DNA from 4 places in the Klebsiella sp. B345 genome. Region 1 is predicted to be linked to each of the others. Evidence: predicted binding sites of a transcription regulator. Region 1 holds the regulator's gene; each other region holds the start of a gene.
What was found. Region 1 encodes PurR, which represses purine synthesis genes. Its sites were predicted from a motif close to CANGCAAACGTTTGCNTG; they were not measured.

Region 1 (5,875 bases):
GTAGTCGGCTCCCATATTATGCCAGTCCTCCATCACAAAGTGTGATTCACTGGCCTGGGCAATCTGACGAACTGACGGCAAACAACCGTTCGGGAAAATATATTTATTAATCCACGGGTCAACGCTGTGGTCGGTTTTTTTCGAACCGATAGTGTGTAGTAAGAAACGACCATCGGCATTCAGATTGCGGTCAACCACGTTAAAATAGGTGGCGTAATTTTTCGGACCGACGTGTTCAAACATTCCGACGGAGACAATCCGGTCAAAGCTGTCCTCAAGGTCGCGGTAATCCTGGAGCAAAATGGTGACGTCCAGTCCCTCGCAACGCTGCTGGGCCATTTTTTGCTGCTCGGCAGAAATGGTCACGCCAACCACGCTGACGTTATAGTGCTTCGCCATGTAATAGGCCAGACCACCCCAGCCGCAACCAATGTCCAGAACCCGCATGCCTGGCTCCAGCTGCAGCTTCCGGCAGATAAGATCCAGTTTTGCCTGCTGAGCCTCTTCCAGTGATTGTGCGTCTTTCCAGTAGGCGCAGGAATATTGCATATAGGGATCGAGCATCCGGCTGAAAAGGTCATTGCCAAGATCGTAATGTTCTTTCCCGACAATCCAGGAACGCTTTTTACTTTGCAGATTAAACAGGCGAGCGCCAGCAATACGTAGCGTATCTTTAAGATGGTGCGGGAGCTGGTTTTCCAGTCCGGCGCGCAGCACACGATGGAAGAATATATCCAGACGCTCGCAATCCCACCAGCCGTCCATATAACTCTCGCCGAGTCCTAGTGAACCTTCTTGCAAAACACGTTTAAAGAAAAGCGGGTTTTTAATCTGCAAATCGGAGGGAGCGGAACCATTAATTTCAATGCCCGCGCGACCGAGTAACTCGGCTACAATTCGGTACCAGTCGTCGTTTGGTACGCTTACTTCTTCTATACACGATGAACTCATAGCTTCTCCATCACGCCCAAGTGATCAGAACCTTAAAACAGCGTAGACGCTTTTTTGGCTTTGTGAGAAATCTCACGGAATATCCGTGAAGCTGCTATCCGACGTAGAACAGAGGAAGGGCGATAACCCTTGCCGAAAGGCCATCCATGGTGAAACGAGACGCATCCTGCTCCCGTTAAAAACAATTAAAGGTCTATTTATGTGATGCCGGATCCAGTATAGGCTGCTGAAATCCGGCTTTCAATAAAAACCTCTTAGCATGCTAATTACTGGGCCAAAGCATGCTTATAACAGGTCAGGCGTGAGATGAGCCTACCGTCAGGTAGGCGTTCTGGCGTTGCATGAGGTAGCCAATCCCGGCCAGCACGATAGAAACCAGCATCACGCTGGTGGTGGTCAGCAGCGGTGTTGCGATCAGCGCGGATACCAGCAGGCTGGTCAGGAAGCACAGCCCGAGCTGCAGGGTGTTCTGCAGCGCGGCGGCGCGGCCGGTAGCCTGTGGGAATGGTTTCAGTGCCTGGGCGACGACGATCGGGTATATCCCGCCGTTAACAATCGCCATCACGCAGAATGGAATCATCACGCCGACGATGGAAGCATTTTCAAGTCGCCCGACCATCCAGGTGGCAGCAACGCTGACGGCGAACACCACCAGTAGCCACGGCAGCAATTGCTGGCCCTGCCATTTCTGCAGCGCTGCGCGGCAGCCATAACCCCCAATCAGGAAAGCAATGGTTTGTGGCACGTAGCTCAGCCCGATAGCCGTTGGACCATAACCCATGTCATGCAGAATAAACGGCGAGCCGGTCAGCCAGGCAAAGAAGCTGGCAGAGCAGGCGGCGTAGATCAGCACGTTACCGCTGTATTCACGTGAGCGCAGCAGCGTCAGGAAGGTCAGTTTCTTCTGGGCATCGCCGGCTGGTTTATGCACCGGCTTCAGGCGCAGGGTCGGGACCATCAGCAGCAGGGCGATGGCGAAAAGGGTGGCAAAAATCGCCTGCCATTCCAGATGGTTAAGCAGCCAGCTGCCGAGCAGCGGCGCCAGCGCCGGCGATAATCCCACCAGCGGCATGATGGTGGCGAAAATACGGTTTGTTTTCTGGGCTGGATAATAGTCCGTCACCATCGCCTGCCAGGTGACCGCAGCGGCACAAACGCCGATGGCCTGAATAAAGCGCAGGACCAGCATCAGCGTCGCGTCGCGGACCCACAGCATCCCCAGACAGCTGATGGCGAAGATCGCGAGGCCGCTCAGCAGAATCGGTTTACGCCCGTAACGGTCAGAGAGTGGGCCCCAGAACAGTTGTCCGATAGCGAAGCCGGCGAGGAACAGGCTCAGGCTGGCGCTGACCGAGGCCGCGGAGGTGTTGAGGTCGTGTTGAATCGCGGCGAAGGCCGGTAGGTACATATCGGTGGCCAGGAAACCCAACACGCTGAGTCCCGCCAGCCAAACTAAAAATCCTTTCCCAGGTTGTTGCATAACATTCTCTTCTGCTGATGCCGGTATAATGCCGCAGAGTGTAGGGAGTGCATTCTGGCTTGTGAAACGCTAATATTTGCTACATGCATTCAAAAATTTTGTAGGCAGAATATGTGGTCTGAATACTCGCTGGAAGTTGTTGATGCTGTCGCCCGCAACGGCAGCTTTAGTGCAGCAGCGCAGGAACTCCATCGCGTCCCTTCCGCTATCAGCTACACCGTCCGTCAGCTGGAAGAGTGGCTGGCAGTTCCGCTGTTCGAACGTCGCCATCGCGATGTCGAATTAACCCCGGCCGGGGTCTGGTTTTTACAGGAAGGGCGCTCTGTTATCAAAAAAATGCAGATCACCCGCCAGCAGTGCCAGCAGATAGCCAATGGCTGGCGCGGCCAGCTGTCGATTGCCGTCGATGACATCGTCAAACCGGCGCGGATGCGCCAGATGATTGTCGATTTTTATCGTCACTTTTCCGATGTTGAACTGATTGTCTTTCAGGAAGTGTTCAACGGCGTCTGGGATGCGCTGGCGGATGGCCGCGTGGAGCTGGCGATTGGGGCGACGCGTTCGATTCCGGTGGGGGGGCGCTACGCCTTTCGCGATATGGGCATGCTGAACTGGCACTGCGTGGTAGCCAGCCATCATCCACTGGCGCAGATGACCAGCCCGCTGAGTGATGATGAGTTGCGCAACTGGCCCTCTTTGGTCAGAGAAGATACCTCCCGGTCATTACCCAAGCGCACGACCTGGCTGTTGGATAACCAAAAGCGCGTGGTGGTGCCCGACTGGGAATCCTCAGCCACCTGCCTGTCTGCCGGGCTTTGCGTAGGGATGGTACCGACGCACTTTGCCCGTCCGTGGATCGACCGTGGAGAATGGACCGCCCTTGAGCTGGAAAATCCGTTTCCGGATGCGGCGTGCTGCCTGACCTGGCAACAGAGCGATGCATCGCCTGCGCTGCTGTGGATGCTGGATTATCTCGGTGATAGTGAAACGTTAAACCGGGAATGGTTGCGGGCGCCGGAATAACCGGCGCCGGGGAGGGGACTAGCGGCGGTAATCGACAAACGGACCGTCAACGACGGAACGACGCTCCACCAGACGCGGGTGAACCTCGATAGACTGGGACTCTTCACGCTTGTTGACGATGCGATCCATCAGCATATTAAACGCGGCTTCGCCGAGGGAGTCTTTCGGCTGATGAATCGTGGTCAGCGCCGGGCTGAAGTAGCGGGCGTTGCGCACGTTATCATAGCCGATCAGCGAAATATCCTGCGGCACTCGCAGCCCCATTTCATCTGCCGCGCAAATAGCGCCCATCGCCATGATGTCGCCGCCGCAGAAGACTGCCGTCGGACGGTGCGGTTGGTTCAGGATATGCTGCATCGCGCGATAGCCGGACTCTGGTTCGAAGTCACCCTGTTCAATCCAGTTTTCCGGTACAGAAATCTGGGCCTCTTCCATGGCTTTCATAAAGCCCGCCAGTCGTCCGGCACCGGTGTTTCGTTCGAGCGGGCCAGGGATCACGCCAATTTCGCGATGGCCACGTTCCACCAGATAACGACCGGCCATATAGCCGCCTTCAAAGGCGTTATCGATGACTGAATCAGTAAAGTCGGCCTTGGACTCACCCCAGTCCATTACCACCATCGGAATATGGCGGTACTCTTCGAGCATGCTCAGCACCGATTCCGGATACTCGGAGCACATGACCAGCAGGCCGTCGACGCGCTTTTGCGCCATCATAGACAGGTAGGCCTGCTGTTTTTCGAGATCGTTCCACGCATTACCCAGAATCAGGGTATAGCCTTTCTGGAAGCAGCTTTTTTCAACAGCTTCGATAATTTCAGCAAAATAGGCCGCTTCGCTGCTGGTCGCCAGCAGACCAATCGATTTGGTGTGATTAACCTTCAGGCTTCGCGCGACGGCACTGGGTGAGTAGTGCAGTTCTTTGATTGCTGCCCAGACCGCATTGCGGGTCTCTTCCGCGACGAAACGGGTTTTGTTAATAACATGTGATACTGTTGTAGTGGAAACGTTTGCGCGCTTCGCTACATCTTTAATAGTTGCCATTACTTCTCACTCCAGACCTTGACCTGAACGTCTGATAATCGGTACGTAAACGTTTGCCTAAACACACCCTGAATACAATGTTCAACATTGCATCACGTCGGGAAAACGACACAGAACGACAGGAAGGGGTCAATGGCCGATACGCTTTCAAATTAGCGTGGGATTTTGTCCGATCTTGCGGCAAAGGGGAAGAGCAAAAATGTGTATCACCCTAAATCCTGGAAGATTTTTATGCGATATTGTGCAAAAATGAGCAAGCTCACTTTTCGTGTGGGGAAAACAGGGGGAAAAATTGATGGATACAGATTTAAAATTTTCGCTGACAACAACGATTATTGTTCTAGGTCTAATCGTTGCCGCCGGGCTGACCGCAGTTCTGCACTAATTTTCCCGGGGGAGAGGTCACTTTCCCCCCGTTCCCGCCATTATTATCATTTTCGCAAAAATCTTTTGCCATTTCGTTTACTTTTGTTTTTCTGTGATTGATGTCATGCTTTTGACTTCTGATGAGATACCGTCGCCGATGACGGTCTGCTGGAGTCATGCAATGAAAATCAACTTTCCCCTGCTCGCGCTGGCGATAGGCGCATTTGGTATTGGTACGACGGAGTTTTCCCCGATGGGATTATTGCCGGTCATTGCCAAAGGCGTCGACGTGTCTATTCCGGCTGCGGGAATGCTGATCAGCGCCTATGCGATCGGTGTGATGGTAGGTGCGCCGCTGATGACGCTGCTGCTGTCTCATCGCGCGCGAAGAAACGCGCTCATTTTCCTGATGGCTATCTTTACCCTCGGTAACGTCCTCTCTTCCATGGCGCCGGATTACACCACGCTGCTGATTTCACGCATTATTACCAGCCTTAACCATGGTGCTTTCTTCGGCCTCGGTTCGGTGGTGGCCGCCAGCGTCGTTCCGAAAGACAAGCAGGCCAGCGCGGTTGCCACCATGTTTATGGGGCTGACGATCGCCAATATCGGCGGCGTGCCGGCGGCGACCTGGCTTGGTGAGACGATCGGCTGGCGGATGTCGTTCCTCGCCACTGCAGGGCTGGGAGTGGTGGCGATGGTCAGCCTGTGGTTCTCTCTGCCTAAAGGCAGTGTCGGCGAACGTCCGAATGTTAAACAGGAGCTGTCGGTGCTGGTGCGCCCGCAGGTGCTTTCCGCCTTGTTGACCACGGTGCTTGGGGCGGGGGCTATGTTCACGCTCTATACCTACATTTCTCCGGTGCTGCATACCATTACCCATGCTTCGCCGCTTTTTGTCACCGCGATGCTGGTGTTGATTGGCGTGGGCTTCTCGCTTGGCAACTATCTGGGCGGCAAATTTGCCGACCGTTCCGTATCGGGGACGCTGAAGGGCTTTCTGCTGCTATTGAT
Region 2 (5,875 bases), 1.9 Mb from region 1:
AGTCGCCCGCATGCCGGGCGTTACGCTGACCTGCTGGGGCCAAAAAAGATTGTCGTCTTCGGGCTGTGCGGCTGTTTCCTCAGCGGCCTGAGCTATCTGCTGGCGGCGGTCGGCGGCGACTGGCCGCTGATCAGCCTGACGCTGCTGTGCCTGGGGCGCGTAATTCTCGGCATTGGGCAAAGCTTTGCTGGTACCGGTTCGACCTTGTGGGGCGTGGGCGTCGTTGGCTCGTTGCACATCGGACGGGTGATTTCGTGGAACGGTATCGTGACCTACGGGGCGATGGCAATTGGTGCACCACTTGGCGTGCTTTGTTATTCCCTCGTGGGGCTGAAAGGGCTGGCGTTGACGATTATGGCCGTGGCGCTGGTGGCGATTCTTTGCGCACTGCCAAAAGCAGCGGTCAGGGCGACCAGGGGCAAGGTCATGTCGTTTCGCGCGGTGCTCGGCCGGGTCTGGCCATATGGCATGGCGCTGGCGCTGGCGTCCGCGGGTTTTGGCGCGATCGCGACCTTTATCACGCTGTTTTACGATGCCAAAGGCTGGGATGGCGCGGCGTTCGCGCTGACGTTGTTTAGCTGTGCGTTTGTCGGCACCCGTCTGCTATTCCCCAACGGTATTCAGCGTCTGGGCGGGCTGAACGTCGCGATGCTGTGCTTCAGCGTGGAGATCGTCGGGCTGTTGCTGGTGGGGCTGGCAGAAACGTCGTTGATGGCGAAAATCGGTACCTTCCTGGCCGGCGCCGGTTTTTCGCTGGTTTTCCCGGCGCTGGGCGTGGTGGCGGTGAAAGCGGTACCGCAGCAGAATCAGGGCTCGGCGCTGGCGACCTACACGGTATTTATGGATCTTTCGCTAGGAGTGACCGGGCCGTTGGCAGGCTTGCTGATGGCGTGGGTCGGCATATCGGCGATTTATCTGGTGGCAGCAGGGCTGGTGGCGGTGGCGCTGGTGTTAGGCTGGCGGTTAAAAAAACGGCCCCCGGTGGTTGAACCGGAGGCCGCGACGCCGGGCCAGTAGTTACTGGATGGCGAGGGTATTGATGATGCTTTCCGCTTCAGTCTGCGCCTGCTGCTGGTTATCTGCTGGCAGGGTGATCTGCAGGGTCAGCAGTTTGTCGTCAATCTTGCCGAGCAGTACGGAAGACCATGCGGTCTGACCCTTGGCGGAGATGATGCTGTCCAGCTGTTGCAGGGTGTGGCCTTTGACCTCAACTGATTTATTGGTCACGACCTGCAGCTGCGGATCGCGGCTGCGCTGCTGCTCTTCCAGGCGCTGAGCCAGCACGCTTAACTCTTCATTGGTGCTGTCGCCGACAATCACAATCACCGCTTTTTGCCCGGTGACGTCAGAGTAGACGTGCATATTGTTGGACTGAGTACCCAGCTTGCCGCTCTGATCGGTCATTCCCGCCGGCAGGGAGAAACTCAGCTTGCCATCCAGCAGGCTAACGGTTTGTCCACTGGCGTTGCTCTGTGCTGCAGCCCCTTCGGTTGGCGTTTTTGAATCGCTGTTATCACAGGCCGCAAGACCTACAACCAGCAGGCCAATACCGACATATTTAACCAAATTGCGCATTGACTTCTTCCTTTCGATAAACGGCCATTAACGGCTCATCCGTGTATCTTATCACATCAACCTGTGAGTACTCTTAACCTGGCTGCAATGCCGATAAATCAGATTTATCTGCCAGTTTTTTCATCAGCATATTCAATAGCATGCCATACATCGGCAGGAAGAAGACAATGCTGATCAGCACCTTGAAGCTGTAGTCGACAATCGCAATCTCTCCCCAGTTCGCCGCCATAAAAGGGTCCGGGCTGCGCCAGAACGCGATAAAGAAAAAGGCCAGCGTATCGCTGACGTTGCCGAACAGGGTCGAGGCGGTTGGCGCCAGCCACCAGCGGCGGTTTTGACGCAGGCGATTAAAGACGTGGACATCAAGGATCTGACCCAGCGCGTAGGCCATAAAGCTGGCGGCCGCAATACGGGCGACGAACAGGTTAAAGTGGGTCAGCGCGGCGAAACCCTGCCACTCGCCCATATAGAACAGGGAGGAGACGCCGTAAGAGATCAGCAACGCCGGGATCATCACGGCCAGGATAATGCGTCGTGCCAGCGGCGCGCCGAAAATCCGCACCGTCAGATCGGTGGCGAGGAAAATAAACGGAAAGCTGAACGCGCCCCAGGTGGTATGAAAACCGAAAATGGAGATCGGGAGCTGCACCAGATAGTTGCTGGAGGTGATCACCAGCAAATGGAAAAGCGAAAGCCAGACCAGCGCTTTTGTACGCTGTACGGTAGTAAAGGGACTCATATTGTGACCTTTTTAGTGATTGGGGTGAGGGAACCCAATAAATCAATACTCGCGAGCGATGTGCCTGCGCGCGTGTACCAGTATGAAGCGGCAGAATGATACTGCGTTGCGCGGGTATTGCAACGGTTGTTTTTCGCGCAAACGTTAACCTGACTTGCGCAGCGCAAAAGTGGCGGTAAACTAGGGCCGTTTTGTTGATGTGAGATGAAAATGACCGAACTTTTCTCCAGTCCTGACCACACGCTGGATGCTCAGGGCCTGCGTTGCCCGGAACCGGTAATGATGGTACGCAAGGCCGTACGTACCATGCCGGTGGGTGAGACGCTGTTGATTATCGCCGACGATCCGGCGACTACCCGCGATATTCCAGGGTTTTGCCGCTTTATGGAACATGAGCTGGTTGCCGAGGAAACTCAGGCGCTGCCTTACCGTTACCTGATCCGCAAAAGCCACTGATTTGCTTCAGGCTTCCCCGGAGGCGGTGCTGCGCACCTGTCCGGGCTACCTGACTGCACAGCCTGTAGCCCGGGCAAGGCGCATCAAGCGTCGCCCCGGAGCTTGCCACTTACTTCTGACGTAACAGTCGCAGAGCGTTCGCGGTGACCAGCACCGTCGCGCCGGTATCCGCCAGCACCGCCAGCCACAGCCCGGTTAATCCAAGCAGGGTGGTAATAAGGAAAATCCCCTTCAGCCCAAGCGCGATGGCAATGTTCTGCCGGATATTGGCGTGAGTGGCGCGGGCCAGGGTAATCATCTGTGCCAGGCCGGTTAAACGGTTATGGGTTAAGGCGGCGTCGGCGGTCTCCAGCGCCACGTCGGTCCCGCTGCCCATGGCGATACCGATGGTTGCGGCCTTCATTGCCGGGGCGTCATTAATCCCGTCGCCAACCATTGCCAGCGGCGCCTCGGCGTTGAGCGCCGTCACCGCCGTGACCTTATCGGCAGGCAGCAGCCCGGCGCGGAACGCCAGCCCCAGCTCCCCGGCAATCGCCGCTGCCGCGCGTGGATTATCTCCGGTAAGGATCACCCCTTTGACTCCCAGACGATGCAGATCGTCGACCGCCTGACGGGCGTCGTCGCGGAGCGTGTCCTGCAACGCCAGAATACCCAGCAGCGTCTGCCCGCGTTGCACCAGCACCACCGTCTGCCCGGCGTTTTCCAACTGCTGGATCTGCGACTCATGGTGCGGCGCACTGCCGTTACCCGCTGCGCAAATCAAGATTCGATGGCCGTCGACCTCGGCTTCAATTCCGGAGCCTGCCAACGCGCGCTGGTTGCGGGCCGAGGGGATCACCAACTGGCGCTGCTGTGCTTCCCGCACAATGGCCTGCGCCAGCGGATGGCTGGAGCCTTGCTCCACCGCCGCTGCCAGCGCCAGCAGACTGTTTTCATCTTCATCGCTCAGCGCGATGGTGGCGGTGACGCGCGGCCGGCCGACGGTCAACGTTCCGGTCTTGTCAAAGGCGACCTGGCGCACCTGTCCCAGCTGTTCCAGTGCCGCACCGCCCTTAATTAACGCCCCGCGACGGGCTGCCACGGCCAGCCCGGAGGTAATCGCCGCCGGCGTGGAAATAACCAGCGCGCAGGGGCAGCCGATCAGCAGCAGCGTCAACCCTTTGTAGATCCACGGCAGCCATGCAGCGCTAAAGAACAACGGCGGGACGATCGCCACCAGCAGGGCGACGACCATAATGGCTGGCGTATAGACCCGGCTGAAGCGATCGATAAAACGCTCAATCGGCGCCCGACGCTCCTCGGCCTCTTCAATCAGCTTCAGAATACGGTCAATGGCGCTGTCGCCCGGTTCAGATATGACTGTCAACTGCACTAGTCGATCGACGCTGGTGGCGCCTGCCGCCACGCGCTCGCCTGAGCGACGTTCGACCGGTACGGATTCACCGGTTAACGCGCTTTCATCGAAGCTGGCAAACGGCGTCAGCAGTTGGCCATCGGCGGGTAAACGGCCGCCGGCGGCGACTTCAATCACGTCGCCGGGACGCAAATCGCGCTGGACGACGGTTTGCCGCTCGCCGTTGCGTACGCGAATGGCGGTATCGGGTTTTAAGGCCATCAGCGCGCTCACGCCCTGGCGGGCACGGCTGGCGGCCCAGCCTTCAAGACGTTCGCCAATCAGAAACAGCAGCAACACCATCGCCGCCTCGGCGGTGGCGCCGATAAACAGCGCCCCGATGGCGGCAACGCTCATCAGTGTTTCAATGGCAAACCAGCTGCCGCTGCGGATCAAGCGTATGGCCTGGCGTGCGACAGGCCACAGTCCCACGAGGGTGGTGGCGATGAACGCCAGCTCGCCCAGCGGGTGGTTGAACTGTTCCAGGCCCCAGCTCAGCGCCATCATCAGCACCAGCGTCACCAGAGGCAGGTTTACGCGCAGACGTGAGACCTTCGGCACCGGGGCGCTTTCATCGCGTAACGTATAGCCTGCCGCGCGTACCGCACTTTCAATACGGTCGCGGACGTCGCCATCGGCGTTCACCAGCAGCTTTTCGGTGGCAAATACCACCTGAACCTGGCTGACGCCCTCGACCTGGCGCACGGCGGTTTCTACCTTGCGGGCGCAGGCGGCGCAGTCCATCCCTTCGACTAACCAACGGTAACGTGCTTCGTTGAACGGGGCGTTTTCAGGCGGCGTGGCGGTAGCACAGGCGGACTCCGTGCAGCAGCTGTCAGCCTGCGCAGTCACTGGTTTTAATTTGAATGACGAGAATTGCGGGACTTTTTTATCCTGAGCTTCTGGAGTCGACATGAGACCCTCCGGGTAATGATAATTTTCTCATTACCCGAAGGATACACTCTGGAGTCGACTCCAGAGTCAAGCGATTAATTACAGGTACAGCGCGCGGACAATCAGGAAGTGGCCGGCGAAGTAGAAGGCGGCAGCAATCGCGTTATCGGCGCGGAAGCGACGGCGATAGTGGCTGATCAGCCAGACGATATTGCTGAGCAGCAGGAATGACGCTCCCGCAAAGCCCGAAAGCGCGGTATCCGTCGGGCGGAAGAACCACAGCTCGCCGGCCAGCCAGACCATCACCAGCGTCATACCGATAAAGGTAAACACCGGCATCCGTAGCTCCTCAAGCCGGCTCCAGATCACCGCCAGCAGCAGGGCGCCGATAACCAGCAGGACCAGCGGCAGCGGCCAGAAAAATGACATCGTCATCTGGCTGGCAAACCAAATGGTATAGAGCAGGTGCGACAGGAAAAAGGCGCCGACTGCATACATTATCCGCTGGCGTGGCAGCAGCGTTAGCGCATCGCCCAGCAGCGACGCGCACAGTCCGGCGAGCACCAGATAGCTGATGGCATTGAACATCGGCGCCTGCCAGGCCAACAGCAGCAGCAGGATCAGGGTGACGGGTTTAAAAACCCAGCGTTGCCACGTGGGGCCGCGATAGGATGCATCGACAAAAAGCCATGCGGAGAAACAGACAGCAATAAACGACCAAAGCATAGTAAGTCCTTGTATCTGTTATTATTAAGTGATTGGTGTATTGACGGTACTGAATTCTAGTGTAGTGGTTCGGAGCGGCAGATGACAATGTT
Region 3 (5,875 bases), 1.3 Mb from region 1:
CAGCTCGTCGACGCGGTGAAACGTTTTCAGGCATGGCAGGGGCTGGGCGCCGATGGCGTCATTGGTCAATCGACACGCGACTGGCTGAACGTTTCGGCGGCCCAACGCGCTGGAGTGCTGGCGTTAAATATTCAACGCTTACGTTTGCTGCCGGGCAAACTGTCGACCGGCATTATGGTGAATATCCCGGCGTTTTCACTGGTCTACTATCAGGATGGCAGCCAGGTTCTGGCATCGCGGGTGATCGTCGGTCGCCCGGATCGTAAAACGCCGATGATGAGCAGTGCGCTGAATAACGTGGTGGTTAACCCACCGTGGAACGTCCCGCCGACGCTGGCGCGCAAAGATATTCTGCCGAAGGTGCGTAACGACCCCGGCTATCTTGAACAGCACGGTTATACCGTGATGCGCGGCTGGAACAGCAAAGAGGCGGTTGATCCGTATCGGGTTGACTGGTCGACGATCACCGAAAACAATTTGCCGTTCCGCTTCCAGCAGGCGCCAGGAGCACGTAACTCACTGGGCCGCTATAAGTTCAACATGCCAAGCTCTGATGCCATCTATCTGCACGATACGCCGAACCATAACCTGTTCCAGAAAGATGTCCGGGCGTTAAGCTCCGGCTGCGTGCGGGTAAATAAAGCCTCTGAACTGGCGAATATGCTGCTGCAGGATGCAGGCTGGAACGACTCGCGGATTTCCGATGCGCTGAAGCAGGGCGATACCCGTTATGTGAATATCCGTCAAAATATTCCGGTTAACCTCTACTATTTAACGGCGTTCGTCGGGGCCGATGGACGCATGCAATATCGTACAGATATTTACAATTACGATCTCACCGCGCGATCTGGCGCACAAATTCTGCCAAAAGCGGAACAATTAATCAGGTAAATGAAGTAGTTCAACCAAATTTGTTGTCCTAATACGTGGTAAAAACAGGCTCTGTGCGTCTACAGGGCCTGTGTTTACTGGGGTTAGGCTACCTTGACGTTGGCAATAATGCCCGGTAAGGTGCCTTTCGTGCGCCAGAAGTGCATATATTCGATTCATTTACTTGTAGACCTGATTATCATGGACAAATTTGACGCTAATCGCCGCAAACTGCTGGCGTTAGGCGGGGCTGCACTCGGTGCTGCAGCCATTCTGCCTGCGCCGGCATTTGCCACCCTCTCGACCCCCCGACCGCGTATCCTGACGTTGAATAACCTGCATACTGGTGAATCACTCAAGGCGGAGTTTTTCGATGGCAGAGGCTATATTCAGGATGAATTAGCAAGACTTAATCATTTCTTCCGCGATTTCCGCGCGAATAAAATTAAGACTATCGATCCGAGTTTGTTTGATCACCTCTATCGTCTGCAGGGATTACTTGGCACGAATAAACCTGTCCAGCTCATCTCGGGCTATCGTTCACTCGATACCAATGATGAGCTTCGCGCACGAAGCCGTGGTGTAGCTAAACATAGCTATCACACCAAGGGGCAGGCCATGGATTTTCATATTGAAGGCATTTCGTTAAGCAATGTTCGCAAAGCGGCGTTATCTATGGGCGCAGGTGGTGTAGGATACTACCCACGTAGCAATTTTGTGCATATTGATACCGGTCCGGTCAGGCACTGGTAACGAAAGGAGCATCATGAACTATCGTATTATTCCGGTCACCGCGTTCGCTCAGAACTGTTCTTTAATCTGGTGTGAACAAACCCGGCTCGCCGCACTGGTCGATCCGGGCGGCGACGCCGAGCGAATCAAACAGGAAGTGACCGCCGCGGGCGTTAGCCTGATGCAGATTTTGCTCACCCATGGTCATCTCGATCACGTTGGTGCGGCGGCTGAACTGGCGCAGCATTATGGTGTGCCAGTTATCGGTCCGGAAAAAGAAGATGAGTTCTGGCTGGAAGGGCTACCAGCGCAAAGCCGGATGTTCGGTCTGGAAGATTGCCAGCCGCTGCAGCCGGATCGCTGGCTCAATGAAGGCGACGTGGTCAGCGTAGGGAATGTCTCTTTGCAGGTACTGCACTGCCCGGGGCATACGCCTGGACACGTTGTCTTTTTTGATGATGCTTCACGCTTGCTGATTTCCGGCGATGTGATTTTCAAAGGGGGCGTCGGGCGCAGCGATTTCCCGCGCGGCGATCACGGGCAACTGATCGATGCGATTAAACGTAAATTATTGCCGTTGGGTGATGATGTGACGTTTATTCCCGGTCACGGTCCGATATCGACGCTTGGCTATGAGCGCCTGCACAACCCCTTCCTGCAGGATGAAATGCCGGTCTGGTAATTTATCGTGTGGGGAATGTAATAAAGGCCGCATCAGCGGCCTTTATTTTTTCTGCCGGCGAGATTACAGCACGGCGACGATCGCTTCACACAGCGGTGCCATGTTGTCTGGGGTCATACCCGCTACGTTGATACGCCCGGAAGCCACGGCGTAGATACCGAACTCTTCACGCAGACGCAGCACCTGCTCTTTGGTCAGGCCGCTAAACGAGAACATGCCGTTTTGCTTGATGATGAAAGAGAAGTCACGGCTGGCGCCTTTTTCCTGCAGCGTATTAACAAACAGCAGACGCATGCGCTGAATGCGCTGGCGCATATCGGTCAGCTCTTGCTCCCAGATTGCACGCAGTGCGTCATTGCTGAGGATTGTGGCGACCACAGAAGCACCGTGAGCTGGCGGGTTGGAGTAGTTGGCGCGGATCACCGACTTCATCTGGCTGAAAGCACGGTCAACGGTATCAGCATCGGCGGCCACCAGCGTACAGGCACCCACACGCTCGTTATACAGACCAAAGTTCTTCGAGTAGGAGCTGGCAACCAGCAGCTCTTTATGCAGTGCAACGAATGCACGCAGACCTTCAGCGTCTTCCTCCAGACCACGGGCAAAGCCCTGGTAGGCGAAATCGAACAGCGGCAGCCAGCCTTTTTCGACGGACATCTGTGCCAGCTGTTGCCACTGCTCCAGCGTCGGATCGATACCGGTTGGGTTATGGCAGCAACCGTGGAACAGAACAACGTCACCCGCCTGGGCTTCGCTGAGGCTTGCCAGCAGGCCGTCAAAATCCAGCGCGTGGTTGGCCGCATCGTAATAGGTGTATTCGCATACTTCCAGACCCGCGGAGTTGAACACGCTCTTGTGGTTCGGCCAGCTTGGATTGCTTACCCAGACGCGTTTCGCCGAGGTATTTTTCGCCAGGAAGTCTGCGGCAACGCGCAGAGCGCCGGTGCCGCCTGGAGTCTGAGCGGTACGTGCGCGCTTATCGCTGACGATTGAGCTGCCTTTACCAAACAGCAGCTCCTGGGTGCAGCGGCCAAACTCCGGAATACCGTCGATACCCAGATAGTTTTTAGTGGTTTCATTTTCCAGCAGGTACTGCTCTGCTTTTTTGACACTGGTCAGGACCGGGGTTTTACCCGTTTCATCTTTGTAAACACCAATTCCGAGGTTAATTTTAGTCGGACGGTCATCGGCACGAAACAGATCGGCCAGGCCTAAAATGGGGTCAGCAGGGGCGGCAGTAATGTTCTCAAACATGACGAGGTTCCATTGTGATTACTGAGGGAATTTCGCTATCAGGGTAACGGGAGATTTACAAATTGCCAACCGTTTGCGACAAAAAGCGAGAAGGTTTTCGAAAGTTACGATCTTTATCTTACTAAATGAGAAAAGCAGGACCGAAGTCCTGCTTTTTAGGCATATCACGAAGGGGTGTACTGCAGATTAGAACTGGTAAACGATACCAACAGCTGCCTGGTCGTCGGTAGCAACGCCAGCAGTTTTGGTGTAATCGTTGTCGTCCAGCAGGTTGAATTTGTATGCTGCGTAGACGTTCATGTTCTTGTTGAAGTAGTACCAGGTACCCACTTCGACGTATTTAACCAGGTCAGCATCGCCGCCGGAGAAGCCGGTACGGCCCTGCAGGTTTTTACCTTTAGTCTGAACGTAGCCGATGGACGGACGCAGACCGAAGTCGAACTGGTACTGAGCAACGGCTTCAAAGTTCTGAGTTTTGCCTGCGAAGTAGTTGTCCTGGTTTTCCGGAGTCATGTTGTAAGTCTGGGAGTACATCACTGCCGCGTAGATGTTGTTCGCATCATACTTCGCAGAAGTTGCCCATGCTTCAGCTTTGTCGCCGTTGCCATCAGCTTTCTGGTCTACGCTACGGTTAGAGCTTGCGTAGCCAGCAGACAGCGCGATACCGTTGTCAAACGCGTAGGTTGCGGCGGTGCTGAAACCGTCGCCGTTCTGTTTGTGAACGTTACGAGAGCTGGCGTCGTTTTTACCCTGGTACTGCAGCGCGAAGCTCAGGCCGTCAACCAGACCGAAGAAGTCAGAGTTACGGTAGGTTGCAACGCCGTTGGTACGACCGGTCATGAAGTTGTCGGTGTAGTTCCAGCCATCGCCGCCCCACTCAACCAGCATATCGGTTGCCGCTTCAACGTCGTAGATCGCACCGTAGTTACGGCCGTAGTCGAATGAACCGTATTCACCCGCTTTCAGACCGGCGAATGCCAGACGAGTTTTAGTCCCCTGGGAACCTTCAACGTTGGACGCGTCCATGTTGTATTCCCACTGGCCGTAACCGGTCAGTTGGTCGTTGATCTGGGTTTCGCCTTTCAGGCCGATACGAGCATAGGTGGTGTCGTCGCTGCTGGTGTCACCGTTGGTGGTCCAGACGTGCTCGCCAACCATTTTTCCGTAGAAATCCAGTTTGTTGCCGTTTTTGTTATAGATTTCTGCAGCATTCGCTGCGCCGGCTACCAGCAGGGCAGGGATTACCACTGCCAGAATATTGCGCTTCATCATTATTTATTACCCTCATTAATATTTTTATATGAACACTTGCCACTGCCGCCAATACATTCTGTCAATAAAAACTTACAGAACCATTGATGATAGTTTGGTGTCTGAAGGCATCTTTCCATCCGCGCCAGCGTTTCGCTAGCCTGAAAATGCTACCAATGTCGCATATGAGTAACAATAAGAAAGAGTATGTAACAAAATGTGTTTTTTGGGGAACTTTGTGAACTCAATCAAAATTCCGTTCCACTTTGCTCACTAAATCATCCACCCATATATATCTATATGAATTAATTATGATTAATTTAGATAAAGCTACAATTGTGTATTTTATGTGTGCATTTCGCTTTTTTTTCGCTCAGCGTTTGTCTTTGCATCTTGTGCTGCGAGAGGTTAAAAAATGAACAAAATTATCAGGTGTTTCATCGCGGAATGAACATAAGGTGCGATTTATCCTTACTCAATGAGTCGTAATAGTGAGTAACATAAATGTGACGCGGAAGGCTTGATGTTTAGATTAATTAAGACTTGTTAACAAATCTTGACATAAAAAAAGGCCAGCATACGCTGGCCTTTAGGGCAATCAGGAAAAACAATCAGAATGTGGCGCTACGCGGCGTGCGCGGGAACGGAATAACATCACGCACGTTCTGTACGCCGGTGACATAGGCGATCAGACGCTCGAAGCCCAGACCGAAGCCAGAGTGCGGAACGGTGCCATAACGACGCAGATCGCGATACCACCAGTAGTCTTCTTTATTCAGACCCATCTCCGCCATACGGGCATCCAGCACGTCCAGACGCTCTTCACGCTGAGAACCACCGATGATTTCGCCGATACCCGGTGCCAGAACATCCATTGCCGCGACGGTTTTACCGTCTTCGTTAAGGCGCATATAGAACGCCTTGATGTCTTTCGGGTAGTTTTTGACGACGACCGGCGCTTTGAAATGCTCTTCTGCAAGATAGCGCTCATGCTCGGAAGAGAGGTCTACGCCCCAATACACCGGATTTTCAAACTGCTTGCCGCAGTTTTCCAGAATGGTGACGGCATCGGTGTAATCGACCTGG
Region 4 (5,875 bases), 2.6 Mb from region 1:
CCCCATCGCGGTGATCATGTCCACCTCGTACGCCAGCTATTACCAGGTCTTTTTTGATCAGCTTACCGTCACGCTACCGCTGGGCTTCATTTGCAGCGTCCTGATTTTACTGGTCTGGTCACGAACCCGTAAGCAATACGATTCACCGCGCAATATGCTGCAGCGGGCGCTAAATCACCGGCAGTTGCGCCTGCACTATCAGCCAATCATCGATATTCAACATAACCGCTGCGTGGGGGCCGAAGCGCTGCTGCGCTGGCCGGGATGTGAGGGGCCGGTAATGAGTCCGGCGGAGTTTATTCCACTGGCGGAAAGCGAAGGGATGATCGCCCAGATTACCGACTATGTGGTGGATGAACTGTTTGCCGAGCTGGGCGAGTTTCTCTCCCGGCATCCCCATTTGTATATCGCCATTAACCTGTCGGCCACGGATTTTTACTCATCAAGGCTCATTGCCAGAATCAGTGAAAAGGCCAGCAGCTACGCGGTGAGTATCGACCAGATTAAAATTGAAGTGACCGAGCGCGGGTTTATCGACGTGCACAAATCCATGCCGGTGATCCAGGCCTTCCGTGACGCCGGGTATGAAATTGCCATTGATGATTTTGGCACCGGTTATTCAAACCTGCACAATCTCCACCTGCTGAACGTGGATATCCTCAAGATCGATAAGTCGTTTATCGATACGCTGACGACCAACAGCACCAGCTACATGATCGTCGAGCATATTATTGAAATGGCGCGCAGCCTGCATTTAAAAACCGTTGCCGAAGGGGTGGAAACGATAGAGCAGGTGAACTGGCTACGACAGCGTGGCGTGCAGTATTGCCAGGGCTGGCACTTTGCCAAAGCGATGCCGCCGCAGGAGTTCAGGCTGTGGCTGGCGAACGCCCCCAGCCGGCTCTGCCCCTGCGTCTGAACGGTCAGGCAGAGATCTGATGGCGGTAGTCGCTAGGGGTACGATCGAACTCCCGGCGGAACACCCGTGAGAAGGTCTGCTGCGACACATACCCGAGGTCCATCGCAATATCAAAGATCGGCCGCTGCGTCGTTCTGAGCGCTTCCGCGGCCATCAGCAGCCGGCGCTGGCGGATGTAATCACCCAGCGTTTGATGCATCACGGCACGGAACATCCGCTGAAGATACCATTTCGAGTAACCCGATTTTCTGGCGACTACATCAATGTTAAGTGGTTGATCGATATGTTCATCAATCCATTCAATAAGCGTTTGGATAATATCCTGATGGGACATAAAGCGGCCTCTCTCAATTCTCGATTCGTCGTTTTGTCTGTGGGCGAGTATAATTCCTCAAGTTAACTTGAGGTAAAGCGCTTTATGGAAAAGAAATCGACCCGCATTAAAATGCTGCTGACCCCAGGCGAGGTGGCAAAACGTACCGGTGTTGCTGTCTCGGCTCTGCATTTCTACGAAAGCAAAGGGCTGATTCACAGCCAGCGTAATACCGGCAATCAGCGGCGCTATCGACGTGATGTGCTGCGCGCGGTGGCGATCATTAAAATTGCCCAGCGTATCGGGATCCCGCTGGCGACCATCGGCGATGCGTTTGGCGTATTGCCTGAGGGGCATAACCTGAGCGCCAAAGAGTGGAAGCAGCTCTCGTCGCAGTGGCGGGAAGAGCTGGACCGCCGCATCCATACCCTCACGGCGCTGCGCGATCAACTGGACGGCTGTATTGGTTGCGGTTGCCTGTCACGGCGCGACTGCCCGTTGCGTAACCCGGGAGATAAACTGGGTGAAGAGGGGACTGGGGCGCGACTGCTGGAAGATGACGTATAAAAACTAAAGCGCCACAACAGGGCGCTTTAGTTGTTTTCCGGTCTTTGTCTTTGATTCTATCCTACTGGTTCGCAGGAGGGTTTCCCCCGACGTCGACTCCCCTCAGTATTGCGCAAGATGTTGATGGAGGTTCCGGATTGCGTCGACAATTTAATTGTGGCACAGCCCCGCCATTTCACCGGTTTATTTCGCCGAAATTTTTCCGCCAATCGCCGTCAGTTCCTATAGTTAATTCGAACAACTGACGGGAGAGTCTCCATGCTGACGGTACATCACCTCAATCAATCGCGATCGCAGCGGGTGCTGTGGGCGCTTGAAGAACTCCAGCTGCCTTATCGCATGGTTAGCTACCAGCGGCAAAAGAACATGCTGGCGCCCCCGGAATTGAAAAAGATCCACCCGCTTGGCAAATCGCCGGTGGTGGAAGATAACGGCTACGTGCTGGCGGAGTCGGGCGCCATTCTGGAATATTTGCAGGAAACCTACGATAGCGAACAGCAGTTCAGGCCGCAGGAGACCGCCGACAAACTGCAATATCGTTTCTGGCTGCATTATGCCGAGGGCTCGCTGATGCCGCTGTTGCTGATGAAGCTGGTTTTTGCCAGCCTCGGCAAACCGCCGATCCCTCTCGGCATGCGAACGCTGGGTAACGTGCTGGGCAAGGGCGTACAGAAAGCCTGGCTGGACCGACAAATTGCCACGCACGCCCACTATATAGAAGACCATCTCGCCAGCCAGCCGTGGTTTGCGGGGGCAGCGCTGAGCATGGCCGATATCCAGCTCAGTTTTCCGGTGATGGCGCTGTTGGCCCGCGGTGGCATCGGCGATTTGCCGCACATCAGGCGTTGGGTGCAGCAGGTGGAACAGCGTCCGGCCTGGCAACGGGCAATTGAGCGCGGCGGTCCGTTCACCTTGCCGGAGTGAAGTAGTGATTTTTGTGATGACCGCGAGAAATTGCTATCAGCGCAATACAAAAATGTTACCGGATTGCGCATGGACGACAACGTTTGCGCATCGGCTGATTATTTCGTGAGCATCATAAGCAAAATTTAGCGAATTAGCGTAAACATCTGTTGAAAAGGCCCATCTAATGGCTGGATAATCGTTTGCTTTTTTATTTTGCTCGCTATTTACCTCTGTTCTGGGGGGAGCAAATTCATTCTGACCACCGTATTGCATGCGCGGAGTTAAACGTTTGCTTTTTGCAGCCCCCTGGCGCTGCGAAGTAGCACAAGGAGATCGCGTTTAACTGGCAGTGGATGGTCCACCACGTATGCAGACAAACGATAAAAATTTTCAGGGGACGTTTTCTATGTCTACGCCTTCAGCGCGTGCCGGCGGTTCACTTGACGCCTGGTTTAAAATTTCAGCTCGTGGCAGCTCCGTTCGTCAGGAGATTGTCGCCGGTCTAACCACGTTTCTGGCGATGGTGTACTCGGTTATTGTTGTCCCAGGTATGCTGGGGAAAGCCGGGTTCCCTCCGGCCGCGGTGTTTGTTTCCACCTGTCTGGTCGCAGGCGTCGGCTCTCTGGTGATGGGGCTGTGGGCGAACCTGCCGTTGGCAATCGGTTGTGCTATCTCGCTGACCGCTTTTACTGCCTTCAGCCTGGTGCTGGGACAGCACATCAGTATCCCGGTGGCGCTGGGCGCCGTATTCCTTATGGGTGTACTGTTTACGGTGATTTCCGCCACCGGCATTCGTAGCTGGATCCTGCGCAATTTACCGCAGGGCGTTGCGCACGGTACCGGGATTGGTATCGGCCTGTTTCTGCTGCTGATCGCCGCTAACGGCGTGGGCCTGGTCATTAAAAACCCGCTGGACGGCCTGCCGGTCGCGCTGGGTAACTTCGACAGCTTCCCGGTGATCATGTCCTTGATTGGCCTGGCGGTGATCATTGGCCTGGAAAAAATGAAAGTCCCGGGCGGTATCCTGCTGACGATTATCGGCGTCTCGATTGTCGGCCTGATTTTTGATCCGAACGTCCACTTCTCCGGTATTTTCGCGATGCCTTCGCTGAGCGATGACAAAGGCAACTCATTGATTGGCAGCCTGGACATTATGGGCGCGCTGAATCCGGTGGTACTGCCTAGCGTGCTGGCGCTGGTGATGACCGCGGTGTTTGATGCGACCGGCACCATTCGTGCGGTGGCGGGTCAGGCAAACCTGCTGGATAAAGACGGGCAGATTATTAACGGCGGCAAAGCGCTGACCACAGACTCCCTGAGCAGCGTGTTCTCCGGCGTGGTCGGGGCTGCACCGGCAGCCGTATATATCGAATCGGCGGCGGGTACTGCGGCGGGCGGCAAAACCGGCCTGACTGCGGTGACCGTTGGCGTGCTGTTCCTGCTGATCCTGTTCCTCTCTCCGCTCTCATATCTGGTCCCGGCGTATGCCACGGCACCGGCGCTGATGTATGTCGGCCTGCTGATGCTGAGCAACGTTGCCAAAATCGACTTTAATGATTTCGTCGATGCGATGGCGGGTCTGATCACCGCGGTCTTTATCGTGCTGACCTGTAACATCGTGACCGGCATTATGATCGGTTTTGCCACCCTGGTGATTGGCCGTCTGGTCTCTGGCGAATGGCGTAAGCTGAACCTGGGTACCGTCATCATCGCCGCGGCGCTGGTGATCTTCTACGCCGGCGGTTGGGCTATTTAAGCTTTTCTTGCGGTGAACGGGCGGCTCAGGCCGCCCGTTTTATTTTTAAGCCACATCCGGTTTCCTTTTGCGTTAATCTGAGTAGCGTATCATCCAGAGGCATGACGCCTCAGGTGTAAAATAATAAAACGCAGCGAACAGGGAACACATGGAAATATTCTTCACCATACTCATCATGACCCTCGTGGTCTCGCTTTCCGGGGTGGTTACACGCGTACTGCCCTTCCAGGTTCCACTCCCGTTAATGCAGATCGCCATTGGTGCGATGCTGGCGTGGCCGACCTTTGGTCTGCACGTTGAATTTGACCCCGAGCTCTTCCTGGTCCTGTTTATCCCGCCGCTGCTGTTTGCCGACGGCTGGAAGACGCCGACCCGCGAATTTATCGAGCACGGCCGGGAAATCCTCGGGCTGGCGCTGGCACTGGTGCTGGTGACGGTGGTGGGTATCGGCTTCCTGATTTACTGGATTGTTCCGGGTATTCCGCTGATTCCAGCATTTGCGCTGGCGGCGGTGCTGTCACCGACCGATGCCGTCGCGCTGTCGGGCATTGTCGGTGAGGGACGCATCCCGAAAAAAATTATGGGGATCTTGCAAGGCGAGGCGTTGATGAACGATGCCTCCGGCCTGGTCTCGCTGAAGTTTGCCGTCGCCGTGGCGATGGGGACGATGGTCTTTACCGTCGGCGGTGCGACCGTCGAATTCCTGAAAGTGGCGATCGGTGGCATCCTGGCCGGTTTTGTGGTCAGCTGGCTGTACGGGCGCTCGATGCGCTTTCTCAGCCGCTGGGGCGGCGACGAGCCTGCCACGCAGATTGTCCTGCTGTTCCTGCTACCGTTTGCCTCCTACCTGATCGCTGAACATGTTGGTGTTTCCGGGATCCTGGCGGCGGTCGCGGCAGGGATGACCATTACCCGTTCCGGGGTGATGCGCACGGCGCCGCTGGCGATGCGTCTGCGTGCGAACAGCACCTGGGCGATGCTGGAGTTCGTGTTTAACGGCATGGTGTTCCTGCTGTTAGGCCTGCAGCTGCCGGATATTCTGTCGACCTCGCTGGTGGCGGCCGAAGCGGACCCTAACGTTGAAACCTGGATGCTGTTTACCGACATCATCCTGATCTATGCAGCGCTGATGCTGGTGCGTTTTGGCTGGTTGTGGACGATGCGTAAATTAAGCCAGCGCTTCCTGAAAAAGAAACCGATGGAGTTTGGTTCATGGACCACTCGTGAGCTGCTGATCTCCTCCGTTGCCGGGGTGCGCGGAGCGATTACGCTGGCCGGTGTCCTGTCGATTCCGCTGCTGCTGCCGGACGGCAACGTCTTCCCGGCACGTTATGAGCTGGTCTTTCTGGCGGCGGGGGTGATCTTGTTCTCGCTGTTTGTCGGCGTGATTGCGCTGCCGATTCTGCTGAGGCAT

Region 2: tusA (sulfurtransferase TusA) is a predicted target of PurR. The motif match lies at 2,449-2,466, and genes of this name have one in related genera.
Region 3: ACMYSO_RS22320 (amino acid aminotransferase) is a predicted target of PurR. The motif match lies at 3,601-3,618, and genes of this name have one in related genera.
Region 4: ACMYSO_RS15605 (NCS2 family permease) is a predicted target of PurR. The motif match lies at 2,984-3,001, and genes of this name have one in related genera.

The regions. Positions count from the first base shown of each region.
Region 1 is NZ_CP180443.1:729,525-735,399, reverse strand. Features, by position in the region: gene cfa (cyclopropane fatty acyl phospholipid synthase) at 1-951, opposite strand, end outside; gene punC (purine nucleoside transporter PunC) at 1,247-2,431, opposite strand; gene punR (DNA-binding transcriptional activator PunR) at 2,543-3,454, shown strand; gene purR (HTH-type transcriptional repressor PurR) at 3,473-4,498, opposite strand; gene ACMYSO_RS03430 (YnhF family membrane protein) at 4,794-4,883, shown strand; gene ACMYSO_RS03425 (MFS transporter) at 5,046-5,875, shown strand, end outside.
Region 2 is NZ_CP180443.1:2,614,967-2,620,841, reverse strand. Features, by position in the region: gene ACMYSO_RS12390 (MFS transporter) at 1-1,017, shown strand, start outside; gene ACMYSO_RS12385 (DcrB family lipoprotein) at 1,018-1,575, opposite strand; gene ACMYSO_RS12380 (7-cyano-7-deazaguanine/7-aminomethyl-7-deazaguanine transporter) at 1,649-2,314, opposite strand; gene tusA (sulfurtransferase TusA) at 2,525-2,770, shown strand; gene zntA (Zn(II)/Cd(II)/Pb(II) translocating P-type ATPase ZntA) at 2,880-5,078, opposite strand; gene ACMYSO_RS12365 (lysoplasmalogenase) at 5,157-5,783, opposite strand.
Region 3 is NZ_CP180443.1:4,762,075-4,767,949, forward strand. Features, by position in the region: gene ldtD (L,D-transpeptidase) at 1-891, shown strand, start outside; gene ACMYSO_RS22310 (YcbK family protein) at 1,072-1,623, shown strand; gene ACMYSO_RS22315 (MBL fold metallo-hydrolase) at 1,637-2,284, shown strand; gene ACMYSO_RS22320 (amino acid aminotransferase) at 2,348-3,538, opposite strand; gene ompK35 (porin OmpK35) at 3,725-4,810, opposite strand; gene asnS (asparagine--tRNA ligase) at 5,401-5,875, opposite strand, start outside.
Region 4 is NZ_CP180443.1:3,320,829-3,326,703, forward strand. Features, by position in the region: gene ACMYSO_RS15585 (EAL domain-containing protein) at 1-919, shown strand, start outside; gene soxS (superoxide response transcriptional regulator SoxS) at 924-1,253, opposite strand; gene soxR (redox-sensitive transcriptional activator SoxR) at 1,338-1,799, shown strand; gene ACMYSO_RS15600 (glutathione S-transferase family protein) at 2,058-2,723, shown strand; gene ACMYSO_RS15605 (NCS2 family permease) at 3,112-4,461, shown strand; gene ACMYSO_RS15610 (Na+/H+ antiporter) at 4,610-5,875, shown strand, end outside.